One region of the Peribacillus sp. TH27 genome, then DNA from elsewhere that is predicted to be linked to it. Evidence: riboswitches for the same ligand, from Rfam matches in the RefSeq annotation. Region 1 holds a riboswitch; the other holds the start of a gene.
The links. A riboswitch is a leader RNA that binds a small molecule or an ion and turns the genes downstream of it on or off. The one in region 1 is predicted to bind S-adenosylmethionine.
Positions count from the first base shown of each region.

Region 2: it holds a riboswitch for S-adenosylmethionine, as region 1 does, so the genes downstream of both, JFU24_RS13995 (sugar ABC transporter substrate-binding protein) here and JFU24_RS14745 (methionine ABC transporter ATP-binding protein) in region 1, are expected to answer to the same signal.

Region 1 is NZ_JAEKEV010000002.1:2,793,472-2,800,618, reverse strand. It holds gene JFU24_RS14750 (hypothetical protein) at 1-67, shown strand, start outside; SAM riboswitch class I at 2,021-2,133, shown strand; gene JFU24_RS14745 (methionine ABC transporter ATP-binding protein) at 2,537-3,559, shown strand; gene JFU24_RS14740 (methionine ABC transporter permease) at 3,573-4,223, shown strand; gene JFU24_RS14735 (MetQ/NlpA family ABC transporter substrate-binding protein) at 4,245-5,117, shown strand; gene JFU24_RS14730 (M20 family metallopeptidase) at 5,198-6,406, shown strand; gene JFU24_RS14725 (D-alanyl-D-alanine carboxypeptidase family protein) at 6,942-7,147, shown strand, end outside.
Region 2 is NZ_JAEKEV010000002.1:2,613,108-2,620,254, reverse strand. It holds gene JFU24_RS14000 (GTPase domain-containing protein) at 1-1,753, shown strand, start outside; SAM riboswitch class I at 1,850-1,955, shown strand; gene JFU24_RS13995 (sugar ABC transporter substrate-binding protein) at 2,072-3,187, shown strand; gene JFU24_RS13990 (sugar ABC transporter ATP-binding protein) at 3,253-4,755, shown strand; gene JFU24_RS13985 (ABC transporter permease) at 4,757-5,764, shown strand; gene JFU24_RS13980 (hydrolase) at 6,049-6,405, opposite strand; gene JFU24_RS13975 (hypothetical protein) at 6,599-7,147, shown strand, end outside.

The sequences.
Region 1 (7,147 bases):
ATTAAAAGAGATTTTAATTGTTTTAATCAATGAACTCGCAGCTACGCGTGAAATGAATGGCCACTGACAAACGATATGCCTCAGCTTAAAACAACAGTTTCCCAGCCCCAGCAAGATCCATGTCCTTAATAATGTTCCTCAAGAAAGGGGCTGATCGGTTCTTTTGTGTGTTTCGTATCGCGGGGCGATATAACATGCAAATAAATCTACAGAACCTTCATCTTTAATAGAAAGAGGGAGCCGATATGCGACAGGATATACATCCGAATGAATGAGCATCCTCTTCCAAGGAAGTGGCAGAAGAAGTGGAGATACAAAATCCACTGTTTGAAAGTATGTTTAAAACTTAGAGCGATATGGATAGGAGCTGTTAAAAGATAGCGATTGGCATATCTTCGTTCAATCCGATATCGAAACGCTTATAGCGTTACGCGATACGGGCAATCCCCTAGACGATAGAGAGAAGAACCCTTGTATCAAGAAAAAGAAAGATTGGTAGGAACCAATGAAACAGAAATAGCGATACCCGATACATATGACAATTTATTTAACCCATGTTCCCATTCAATTAAAAGAGATCTTAATGTTATTAACCAATGAACTCGCGCTCCGCGTGAAATGAACATCTAACTGACAAACGATATGTCATAGCTTAAAACTGAACAACAAAGAACCCATTACGAAACATTACTGTAATAAGAAAAAGGTTTAATTACCTTTTTTTTAGTCTCCTTTACGATATTCAGGTGTTAATTTGCGTTAATAACTATTTAAACCTAAGGCAATCAAATCAAAAGTAGAAATTCCTTTGTTCCAACTATTCGGAATCACCAAATTCAAATTTCAACAATTTCCCGAGAAATATCTACAAATTCTGAGTAGATATCGACAAAATTAGAAGCTTTAAAAGAGATAACGATACCCGATATATATGACAATTTATTTAACCCATGTTCCCATTCAATTAAAAGAGATCTTAATTTTTAACCAATGAACTCGCAGCTCCGCGTGAAATGAACATCTAACTGACAAACGATATGTCATAGTTAAAACTGAACAACAAAGAACCCATTACGAAACATTACTGCAATAAGAAAAAGGTTTTATTACCTTTTTTTTAGTCTCCTTTACGATATTCAGATGTTAATTTGCGTTAATAACTATTTAAACCTAAGGCAAGCAAATTAAAAGTAGAGATTCCTTTGTTCCAACTATTCGGAATCACCAAATTCAAATTTCAACAATTTCCCGAGAAATATCTACAAATTCTGAGTAGATATCGACAAAATTAGAAGCTTCTAAATAGCGATTTGTTTTTGCTGATAAGTAGACATACTATAGAATTCAAACTCTACCGAGTGTTTTTTAATTAAAAGAAATAAACTCTTCTAAGGAAAGAGCTTTTATAATAGTGCTAAAGATGAAAAAACACATGTTTAGTCTTCCTTCGCTGTAATAATAAATAACTTTTATTATTACAGATATGAGGGCAAAGGGTCCTCACACATTTAAAACAGATGCAAAAAAGTTTATAACCGCATATATATGGTACTATTTATTATTGTTTTTTCTTTTTTCTTTTTTGATACTAAACGTACCGAAAGTTTGCTATCAAAAAATGGTCAAAAACTCAAAAATAAACGTAAACCCCAATCAAAAGATTATAAGAGTGGGGGGCGCAGGGAGCTCCCCGCATGGATAAGGCAGACCGTGAGTAGCAACCTGAATAGTGAGTTTGCCAAAGGTTTGCCGTTATTTCATCAAGATACAGAGCTTTCCTTATGAGGAAGGAAGTCCTGATCCTGACTGACTTCGTAATGTTTTCGTTTTTTTGTAATAGAGTCTATGCCTAGGTTACCCGTATACATGGTATGCAGGGCAAAATCTGACCTGTCTTAAGGTATAGTTAAATGAACGATTAAAAATTATACTGTAAAAATATTTTAGATTATTCAAAATAGAGTTGACATTAGTAAAATTTGAATATATAGTGAGGAACATAATTAAATAAATACGTTATTTCTTATCAAGAGATGTGGAGGGACTTGGCCCTATGATACCTCGGCGACTGGGTTTTTACTTTTGTAAAAATACTGTGCTAATTCCAACGGACGAAAGTTTGAAAGATAAGAAGGAGCTTTTCTTAGATAATTAAATTAAGAGTTTACTCTTTTTTATTTCTAAAAGAGGCCTCTTCTGTCTGATGACGGAAGAGGCCTCTTTTGTTTATTCAGAATGTATATGGTTATTTGGAGAATTGGTGCAATTATTAGTAGGTTTCACGCACTAATCGTGAATTATAAGCAATTACTCGTGAGTTTGACAGATTAACTCGTGAGTTTCGCGCAATTACTCGTGAGTTTCGCGCAATTACTCGTGAGTTTCACGCAATTACTCGTGAGTTTCACACATTTACTCGTGAATTGTGAGCAATTACTCGTGAGTTTCGAAAATTTAACCCTATCATTATGAAACTTTGCAAAGCTCTTCTCTGGATAATGAATTCGTACAAATAAACAGCGTGGGGGGAGACAGAATGATTGAATTTCAAAATGTTAAAAAGGTATATAAAACAAAGAAACAGACTGTTGAAGCTTTGAAAGGAATTAATTTGACAGTTGAAAAAGGCGATATTTTTGGTGTTGTCGGTTATAGTGGAGCCGGAAAAAGTACGTTGATTCGGTTAGTCAATCTACTCGAACACCCTTCAGATGGACAGGTTATTGTTGGGGGGAAGGATTTAACCAAATTGAACCCGAAGGAATTACGGGCAGAAAAGAAAAAAATTGGCATGATTTTTCAACATTTTAACTTACTTAACTCAAAGACAGTTTTTGATAATATTGCCATGCCGCTAGTTTTATCGGGAACCCCTAGTAAAGAAATCAAAGAGCGGGTAGGCGAGTTGTTAGAGTTCGTTGGCTTATCAAGTAAAGCAAGGAGTTATCCGGAACAATTGTCTGGCGGTCAAAAGCAACGAATAGGGATTGCTAGAGCGTTGGCTACCAACCCATCGATTCTTTTGTGTGATGAAGCGACGTCAGCATTGGATCCACAAACAACTAGTGCTGTACTGCAGCTCTTAAAAAAAATTAATAAAGAATACAATATTACCATTTTGCTAATCACTCATGAAATGTCTGTAATTAGGGAAATTTGCAATAAGGTTGCGGTCATGGAAGGCGGACGCGTGGTTGAACAAGGTTCGGTTTTCGAAGTTTTTGCGAAGCCCCAAACAGGTATCGCAAAAAACTTTGTACGAACTGTTATTCACGACGAGATCCCACAAAGTTTCCTGAAAAATACCGGATCATATATTCCGATTATTTGGAAAATTAACTTTATTGGTACTACATCAGGCAATCCTTTACTTTCAACCATCTCGAAAAAATATGATGTTCATTTAAGTGTTTTATCAGCTAATATTTCTGAAATTCAAGAAACACCTTTTGGAAATTTAATTATTGAAGTGACAGGGAACAAAAAAGAGGTGGACAAGGCTTATCAATATATTAAAGATGAGGGGATTCTCGTCCAGGAGGTGCAGATAAATGGGTAATACGCTTTGGGGAATGGAAATAACGGCAGACCAGCTGTCGACAGCTTTCGGTGACACACTTTATATGGTAGCCATCTCATTGATATTTTCCGGGCTGATTGGACTTCCGCTAGGAATCTTACTTGTCATTACAAGAAAGGGTCACATCCTGGAGAATAAATGGATCTTTAATGTATTGAACCCGGTCATCAATATATTGCGGTCGGTTCCTTTCATCATCTTGCTTGTAGCACTTATTCCGTTTACCAGAATGATTGTCGGCAGTGCGATCGGAACGAATGCGGCCATTGTTCCGCTAATCTTTTACGCGGCTCCTTATATTGCCCGGCTTGTGGAGAACTCCCTGTTGGAAGTGGACAAAGGGATCATCGAGGCAGCTCAGGCGATGGGGGCGACGACATGGCAAATCATTTATCGCTTTTTGATTCCCGAGGGACTTAGTTCGTTGATCCTTACATTTACAACAGCGACAATTGGCCTTGTTGGATCTACGGCCATGGCAGGTGCTGTCGGTGCAGGTGGGGTAGGAGATTTAGCCTTAGCTTACGGTTATCAAAGGTTCGATACGATGACGATGGTCGTCACAGTAGCGGCGCTCGTGATCATCGTTCAATTATTGCAATCCACCGGGAATTTTGTTTCAAGAAAAATCAGAAGAAGATAAAAATAACAGGAGGTAGGAGAAATGAAGAAAATCTTATTAACGATCATGGTATTGGCATTGGCCATTGTGGCTGCAGCATGCGGGAACGAAGAGGGTGCATCAGGCGGTTCGGATGATGTGAAAACAGTGAAAGTCGGTGTCAGCAGCGGGGATACGAGAACATGGGAATACATTGTTGACTTAGCGAAAAAGGATGGGCTGAATATCGAACTTGTTACTTTTAATGATTATATCCAACCGAACCTTGCGTTAAGTGAAGGAGAAATTGATGCGAATTCATTCCAAACAGTTGCCTACTTCGATGAATTTGTTAACGATCAAAATTTGAAATTAGAGGCCATCGGATCAACTGTTATTGCACCTATGGGCCTTTATTCGAAAAAACACAAAGATCTCAAAGATCTTCCAGATGGCGCTACGATAGCCGTTCCGAATGAAGCAACAAACTTTGGCCGTGCATTACTCCTTCTTCAAGAAGCTGGATTGATTACATTGAAAGAGGAATTCAATGGATCGGGATCATTGGAAATCATTAAGGAAAATCCGAAAAAATTGAAAATCAAACCTGTTGCTGCCGGCAATACGCCGCGTCTATTGGATGATGCCGATGCTTCAGCCATTAATAATAACTTTGCCGTTGAAGCAGGCCTTACTTTAAAAGAGGCATTATTCCATGAAAGTAAAACGGCGAAACCATATATTAATATCATTGCGGTTAAAAAGGGAAATGCCGACCGTCCTGAGCTACAAAAATTAGTGGAGCTTTATCAATCGAAAGAAGTGGAAGCGTTCATTGAAAAAACGTTTAAAGGAAACACCATTCCTGCATATGTTTCTGTAGACGAATTAGTGAATTACCAAGATGCTTGGACAAAACCAGCCAATGAAAAATGATGAATAGAACAAAGTGAAGGAATGCCGGATGGATTCAAGGTGCCTGTCAGGCTTTTTAAACCAAAAGGGGAGTTAAGAATATGGCGAGAGAATTATTGCAGAAGCAGCATCAGCAGATCATTGAAGATCACATCGACCTTCATTCCGAATTATATATTGAAACGAGTCAAGCCATCCATGCAAACCCCGAAATTGGGAATCAAGAGTTCTTTGCTTCGAAAACGTTGACCAAATTACTTCAAGATGCAGGATTTGAAGTAACCCGTGATATAGCTGGGCATGAAACTGGCTTCATCGCCAAAAAGGCCTCCTCAAAGAAAGGCCCCAAAATTGCCTTTTTAGCTGAGTATGATGCATTGCCAGGTCTAGGACATGCTTGCGGCCATAATATCATTGGCACTACGAGTGTCGCAGCAGGAATTTCACTATCTCAAGTACTAGAGGAAACAGGCGGAGAGGTGATTGTTTTCGGAACACCTGCTGAAGAGGGAGGGCCAAATGGAAGTGCAAAAGGCAGCTTTGCGAAGCACGGTTTGTTTGATGAGGTAGATGCAGCCATCATTATCCATCCAGCTGGTCAAACTGGTGTAACAAGTCCATTTTTGGCTGTAGATCCACTTGATTTTCATTTTTACGGAAAATCAGCACATGCAGCTGCTGCGCCTGAGCAAGGTGTAAATGCTCTTGACGGGGTTATTCAGCTATTTAATGGCATTAGTGCTTTACGTCAGCAACTCCCATCTGAGGTCAAAATCCACGGAATAATAACCAATGGTGGAGAAGCACCTAACATCATTCCTGAATATGCTTCTGCCCGATTTTACATTAGAGCAACAACATGGAAGCTATGCCAGGATGTATCGCGTAAAATACGTGATGTTGCTGAAGGGGCTGCACTTGCCACAGGAAGCACAGTTAAAGTCGAACGTTTCCAAAATGAAGTGCTTGATTTTGTCATAAATCCAGTTCTTGATGAACTGTTAAAGGAAGAACTGACTCAATTAGGAGAAACGGTAGCTCCTAGAAAAGATAGTGGTTTTGGTTCGACTGATGCGGGGAACGTAAGCCATATAGTTCCGACAGCCCATCCATATATAAAAATTGGACCAGATGATTTGATTGCCCATACAAATGAATTCCGCGACTGTGCTAAATCTCAAGAAGGAGACAAAGCCATCCTCACTGGTGCAAAATCTCTTGCTCTTACTGGCTACCGGTTGATTTCGGATAAAGATCTGTTGGATAAGGTTAAAACAGCTTTTCATGAAGCGAAGCAAAAGGAAATATAAATAAATCGGATAGCAATAGTAGTGGTCTTCTCCAAATCTATAAAATAAGAAGTGCATTAGCTTAGACAAAACGATATATATAGGTCAGATAAAGAAAAACAGAAGCCCCTTGGCTTCTGTTTTTGTTATTTCTAGCTTTTTGAGAAGCTTCCAGTAAATCGTCAAATGTGGAATCAGTCGTAGCTACCAATGCCTCAAATCACCTTCTTACCTTTTTTCACTTTTATTCCTCTCCCTAAAATGTATCAGCGTAGTTTATATGCGAAATGTCGGTGATACCCTAATTCAATGGTATAAAAAAAATCCCTATCTATATAAATGGGGATTCTTTTTTCATTTAAATGGAGCATCCCACTAAAAGGGTCAGAACCCTTATAAAGTTATTTAAGGAAAGTAAAAGAAGGTTTTTATCCGAAATGTTTCCATGATTATTAAAGGGTAATTACTGTTTTATTTCAATTTCAATAAAACATCTCTAAACATTCAGATTTATTTTATTATGACTATATAGGATTTATCATTAAAGGAGAGGTATATGAAAAAGTTTTTCTTTATCTTCATTTTGGCTTTAATCCCCTTCGCCTCTACGACTGTAAGTGCAGAATCAGACTTACCTCTCATTAGTGAAGCTGGGATCATTATTGATGCGAAAAGTGGGAAAGTGTTATACGAAAAAAACACAAATAAAAAAATGTATCCAGCCAGTCTAACGAAAGTTGCTACTGCTATATATGCTATTGA
Region 2 (7,147 bases), 180 kb from region 1:
GCCTAAATTGGGAGGCGGATTGGAAGCGGGCGAAAAACTGTTCAATTCCATTATTCAGTGGGCTGAAGAGAATAACTTAACAGTTGGCAATAAACTGAAATGGATGGTAGACGGACTTAAGGATACCGAAAATTTCAATCTTCTTCTTGTCGGAAGCACAGGCAATGGCAAAACATCCTTTATTCAGTCGCTTGCTGGAGAGAGTATTGCTGCCGAGGACCATTCGTCCCTTGTCAGTGTCAAAGATGGAGATAATCTGGAAATCTATGAAATTACAGATACAGATCACAAAGTCGTTGGTGAGTTAACTGAATTGGATGAAACACGCCGTCAGCGCGGAACCATTGTCGACGTGACCCTTATTAGTGACTACCTAAAAAATAATCGCCTGCGTTTACTTGATACACCAGGGTTCAATGGGGAAAAAAGTGTAGACTCTGATTTCCAAGGGTATTTACAGGGCAGCGATGGATTGATGTTTGTTCTCGATGCACGAGCGCCTTTCACCGGTAGTGAACGAGATTTGTTATTGGAAATTCAAATGATGGCACCGAAACTTCCGATTCATTTCTTACTAAATAAGATGGATACGATTTACAGTGACCAAGTGGCAGTCCGGATGGAAGATGAAACATGGGATAAAGTGAATGCGTATTTCCCGAACGCAAAAGTATTTGCGTTCTCCAAACTTTATGACAGCAAACAGCAGTTACAGGACCTTTCATCCTTCCTTGATTCGAATTATCAAGCTGATAATTGGAAGGAAAGAAGATCTGAGAAGATTCTTGCATTCATTCGCAAAACGTTATCTTACCTGCTAGAAAAACGGGCAGCTAATGAGCGGAAATGCGAGCACTCAATTTCTTGGAATGAGCAGATGGAAGTCAAATTGAATGGAGCCGTCAATCAACTGGCAGATTTGGAAAAAGAAAAAAGTGAAAATATCATAAGGTCGTATCGTTCAATTAAAGAAGAAGTGAAAAAACAGCTTTCTTCAAGAATCCCTGAATTACTAAGAGAATGTTCTAAATCATTAACGGAAAGTAGCGATTTCAGCCAAGTTCATATACAGTTGAACGATGAAATGAATGAGCAGATTCAGGCATATATTTCAGACAAGATTATGCCGCAATATTACCGTTCTCTTCAAGACTGGATTGCTACATCTCAGTTGGAATTTACACAAATTCAACAGTTTATGGATGAGATGAGCACAGGGTTCAATGAATTGTACAAAGAAGAGCGAATTACACTTGCGGGAGACTTTAGAGTTTTGGATGATTGGCGCCGTGATGCGGATCGGATGACAAGCAGTATCCGCATTGAAGACGTTAATATTTTACTACGCCGGACCCCATCGCAATTGCTGCTTAAAGGGGCAGGGAAGTTGTTTGGAGCGATTCCGCAAAATAAAGCTAATATGTACAACCGGTATAAGAAGTACCTAGAAAGTGAAGACTACCAGGATGTTGCAGAGATGATCAGTGACCGTTTCCTTACACAATTCGGATTGTTTGAAAAATCTTTGGATAGAGATATCTCACTTTTCTATCGCAGTTCATTTGCCTTACTTCAAAAAACGATAGAACAAACACAGACTGAAATCAAAGATCATCAGGCAGCACTGGAGCATATGAGAGAAAATCCGGAAGTATACCGTGACCCGATTACTCTATTTGAAGTGAAACTACGTCAGTTAGAAAGACTTGAAAAGATCGAGAAAAAGCGTCTGGCTAAGCTACAAAGAAAATAAGTGTAATAAGAAACATTTTAAATATTCAAAAATCTATTGACTTTACGACTATATCCCTATAAAGTGGTAATTACGAAAAACGTAACACATTATATTCTCTTATCAAGAGTGGCGGAGGGACTGGCCCTAAGATGCCCAGCAACCGTTCCATTAGGAATTGGTGCTAAATCCTGCAAAACAGAAATGTTTTGACAGATAAGAGAGGGACAAGTCTGCAAATCAGCTGATTAAACCTCTCTATTCTAGAGAGGTTTTTATTTTGGGATTTACACCAACCTAATTGATAAGATTAATGAGTGAAAAGAAGGGGGAACTAAAATGAGGAAGTCAATTTTTAAAAGGGTTTTCGTTTCGGTCATAGCTTCGGCTTTGCTTTTAACGGGCTGCTCTTCAGGACAAAGTTCAACAGAATCAAAGAAGGATGAAAAAGTATCTTTTAAAAATGTTCCAGAACGATTTGCAAAAGGGGAAGGTGCCAAAATCAAAGTCATTCGTAAGATTGGCGGAGATGATCATACGGCTCAATATTTAGCTGGAGCGAAGGAAGAAGGAGAAGCATTAGGTTTTCAAGTGGATACGTATACAGCAAATGGCGATACGGCTAAATTCCATGATGCAATCGCCCAGGCTTTACAAGAAGATTATGACGGCTATATTATCTCCCATGGTGATGATGCAGCAACAGTGAATGACGTTCAAAAGTTGGTTGATGCAGGAAAGAGCGTTGTTACATTCGACTCTATTAGCGACTTATCTAAAATTGACGGTGTGACCTTAACTTCACAGGATGATGAAGCATTGGCAACTCTGGCTTTTGATAAATTGATAGAAGAACAAAAAGGTGAAGCAGCGATCGCATACCTTTGGGTAGATGGTTTCCCACCAATGGTGAGAAGAAATGCGGTGTATCAGGAAAAATTAAAAGAAAATCCTGGGATTAAAGAAGTCGAAAGATTCGGAGTAGCATCTGCAGATACTTCGGTTCAGACACAAAATGCGGTAGCCGCAATGTTGAATAAATATCCCAAAGGCAAACTAGATGCGATTTTCGCAACATGGGATGCATTCGCAATTGGAGCGGCTCGTGCGATTAAAGAAGCTGGCCGCGATGAAGTGAAGATATACGGAATCGACGTATCTAATGCTGATCTTCAAGAGATTCAAGCGAAAGGCAGCTCTTGGTCTTACACGGCAGCTGTCGATCCGAAATTGATTGGTGCAGTGAATATGAGGATTTTGGCAAAAAAATTAGCGGGTGAAGAAACACCGCAAACATATGACTTAGAAGCTTCACTTATTTCACAAGAGCAGATTCAAGCTTCAAAAGAAGCGGTCAACATGGCCAACTTGTCCGGTATTGTCGAAGGATGGGGAGTATCAACGGAATTTGAAGAAGAATGGATGAAAGTATTGAAAGATCATTATAAAAAGTAAAAAACAGAGTCATTAGACACTCTCTTTCTAGTGAAGAGAGTGTCTGTTTAATAGGGGGAATGGGCATGAGCACACAACTAGAAATGAAAAAGATATCGATTGGATTTCCGGGAGTAAAGGCGCTTAGTGAAGTTGATTTTTCAGTACAATCAGGGACAGCCCATGCAGTGGTCGGCGCAAACGGAGCAGGGAAATCTACGCTAATGAAGGTCTTATCGGGCGCTCATGCCCATTATACAGGTGAAATTTTTCTGGATGGAAAGAAGCAGGATATCCGTTCACCGAAGGCTGCACAGGAACAAGGTATTCAAATTGTTTATCAGGAAGTAGATACGGCACTCATTCCTTATTTAACTGTTGGGGAAAATGTAATGTTGAATGATACGGTGCAAAACATGGGCAAAAAACAGATGGTCCATTGGAAAGAGTTGCATAGAAAAGCCACTTATATCCTGGCAGAGATGAAAATTGGTGTCTCTTCGAAAAAGCTGGTGAGAGATCTTACCTTGGCTGAAAAACAGATGGTTCTGATTGCAAGAGCAGTCTCGACGGAATGCAAATTCCTGATCCTCGACGAACCAACTGCTCCGTTAAGTTATACGGAGACGTCAGAACTATTTCGAATTGTAAATGAATTAAAGCAAAGAGGCGTTGGCATCATTTTTATTTCCCATCGTCTTCCAGAGATTTTTGAAATTTGTGAAGAAATTACGATTATGAGGAATGGGAAAAGTGTTGCATGTCGAGAAGTAGCGGATATTACCCAAAACGAAGTGGTCGAGGGAATGCTTGGGAAAACAATGGATGAACAGTTCCCTGTTGTAAATGCTGCGATTGGTGAAGTTGTTCTGGAAGTGAAGGGACTGTCAGATGCCGAAAAAGTTAAAAATGTTAGCCTTCATCTAAAAGCAGGAGAGATTGTTGGTTTGGCAGGATTGGTTGGAGCAGGGAAAACAGAGCTGTGTAAAACCCTATTCGGTCATACTGCTATCACAACAGGGGAAGTCGTGATGAATGGTAGAAAGCTTTCATTGAAAACACCGTATCATGCAGTAAAAAGTGGTCTAGCACTTGTACCGGAAGAACGCAGGAAAGAAGGCATTCTTGTTCAGGAATCAGTTGCAACGAACTTGACTGCAGCAAGTGTCGGAAAATTCAGCAAGATATTCAGCTTTGTAGATCGTAAGGCGGAAAAGAAAAAAGCGAAGGAAATTATTACGAGTCTTGGTATTAAAACCCCTTCAGAGGAAGCTAAGGTTGAAAACTTGTCAGGTGGTAATCAACAAAAGGTCGCTATCGGAAAGTGGCTGATTGCTGATGCAGATGTATACATATTTGATGAACCTACAAAAGGCGTCGATGTAGGGGCCAAGAAGGACATATTCGAATTGATTGCCCAACTTGCCAGAAATGGGAAGGCAATTATATATGCATCATCTGAGTTGTCTGAAATCATCGGTATTACTAATCGAACTTATGTGTTATATGGTGGAAAGACAGTCATCGAATTAGAGACAAGCAAAACCAATGAAGAAGAACTACTATTCTACTCAACAGGAGGCAAATAGGATGAGTACACCGATTCCTGTTCTCACACAGACAACAAAAGCGAAGAAAAAAGTAGACTTATTCGACTTTTTCTATAAATACGGCACAATCTTGACGATTATCATTTTGGTTGGGATATTTGCCGTTTCAAATCCATCTTTCATTCAAGCTAATAATCTAATTAACATTCTGCGTTCTATTTCAATCGTGACCATTATTGCGATTGGAATTACGATATCCTTAACTGTGGATGGTTTTGACCTATCCGTTGGTTCTGTAGCATCATTGGCTAATGCGATCGTCATTTCGATGTTTGTTTGGTTTTCGCAGGATACCCTGATTGCCATATTAGCTGCAATCGGTGCGTCGCTTGTAGTAGGAGCATTAAATTCATTCATGATTGTAAAATTGAGAATTCCTGACATGCTTATGACATTAGCGACCATGTTCATCATCCAAGGGATTGCTCTTACCTATACAAAAGGAGCAACGGTTTCACAAAATATGGTCATGCCTGATGGAACGTTCGCTGAAGGACTGATCAGCCCATTTTTCGCTAAGATTGGACAGGTCCCTTGGATTATTCTGATCATGGCAGTCATTGTGATAGCTACCCATATCTTTTTGACTTATACCAAGCACGGTCGTTATATGTACATTATTGGGGGAAATAAGGAAGCTGCCAGACTTTCTGGAATTTCGGTAAATAAATACAAAGTACTGGCCTATCTCCTTTCGGCTCTCTTTGCCGCAATCGGGGGAATTGTCCTTGCTTCCCGTGTCATGACATCCGAAATCAATTCCGGGTCTCCTTACTTAATGGATGCTGTTGCAGCAGCATTTATTGGTTCATCCGTTCTAGGAGCAGGGAAACCGAATGCCTTCGGAACCTTCATCGGTGCAGTCCTGATTGGAATCCTTCAAAACGGACTGATTATGATGTCTGTCCCATACTACGCGATGGACATCGTTAAAGGAACCGTACTTGCCCTAGCGCTAGCGGTTACCTATTATAAGCAAAAACACTAGACTTATGTGTGAATGACACCTTATTTTTCATCGTAAAGTAATCCGCAAAACGTTAAATATACCAGAATCGTTACCTATTGAATGCAACAGTTCTGGTATATTTTTATTTTGGATTATGCATTTCCAAAACTAATACCATCATAATTTTCTTCCTGTAAAACTCCAAACACTCTGATCGTGATGTACCCCATGTGTTAAATCACTTTCTTTCGAAGATGCTTTTTTCATCCTCGTTCTTTTAAAAAATAGAAACTTGATATTTCAGGTTCTGTTTAATTATTCTCCTATTTAAAGTTTTGGATTTCCTCGTTGCCTTTGAATTTGTTATCTGCCAATATGCCGATTTCTTCAATATGCTTTCGGGCTGTTTCATCGCCTAATTTATATATGATGGCGTACAGCTTTTTCATAGCTTCATCGTATTTATCATTTGCCCGGTCATGATGATAGAGAAGATAAGGTACATGAGAACGAGCGTATGACTCCAAGTCATCTGTTCGATGTTCCTCTAGGCATTGCTTTAATTCTGCTAGTTCTTCATCTGTAGCGTGTATAGTAAAGCTTGGATTTTCCTCAAGTTTTTTTCCTAGTACATCGCCGCTGACCAAATCCACATGATAGGTCTGTTTTTCCTGCATCATTTTTTCATCACCCTTTCAAGCGTTTATCTATGATGTACCACTATTTGTAAAAATATAATCGTAAAAGTGAACATTCTCCATAATAAATCGATAGAGATAAAGATGTCAGATATTTCTTGTAAAATCGGGTAAGATAGATTTATAGAATAATATGGAAGTGTATGTGTATTCAGTAAAAGTGAGGAGTGACTTTTTGAAGAGATTACTCATATTTATTTTAATGATGGCATTAATTGTTTCAGGCTGTACAACCAGGAATTACGATTCCAACATGGAGCTAGGAAAAAGTCAGGTGGAAGAGGAAAATTATTTAGAGGCCCATGAGGCATTTGAATTAGCGTATAAAGAAGACCAAACAGGGGAGACGAAAGAGTTAATGGAACTTTGCGTCCTTTTGGCAGATGGAATGAAGAAATACGAGGAACAAGATTTTGAGGCGGCTCAAGTGTTTTTTGAAGAAGCTGCTGCATATAAGGCAAATTATGAGAAAGGTAAACTCATGGTACAAAAGGCAATTGGAATGTCCTCAGAAACTGGAGAAGCCAGTGCTGAGCCAGTTGAAGACACTGAGGCAGAGCAATCGAGGGATGAGTCTGAAAACCCAGTTACCGAGTCAGAAGAAGAGGATGAGCCAGTGGAGGCCCCCGCCACATCGAAGCTAGCTGATAAAGGAAATCACGAGAGTAACAAGGATTTAGATAAGACATTGACGAAAGCTCAGGCGGAAAATCTGGTGAAAGAC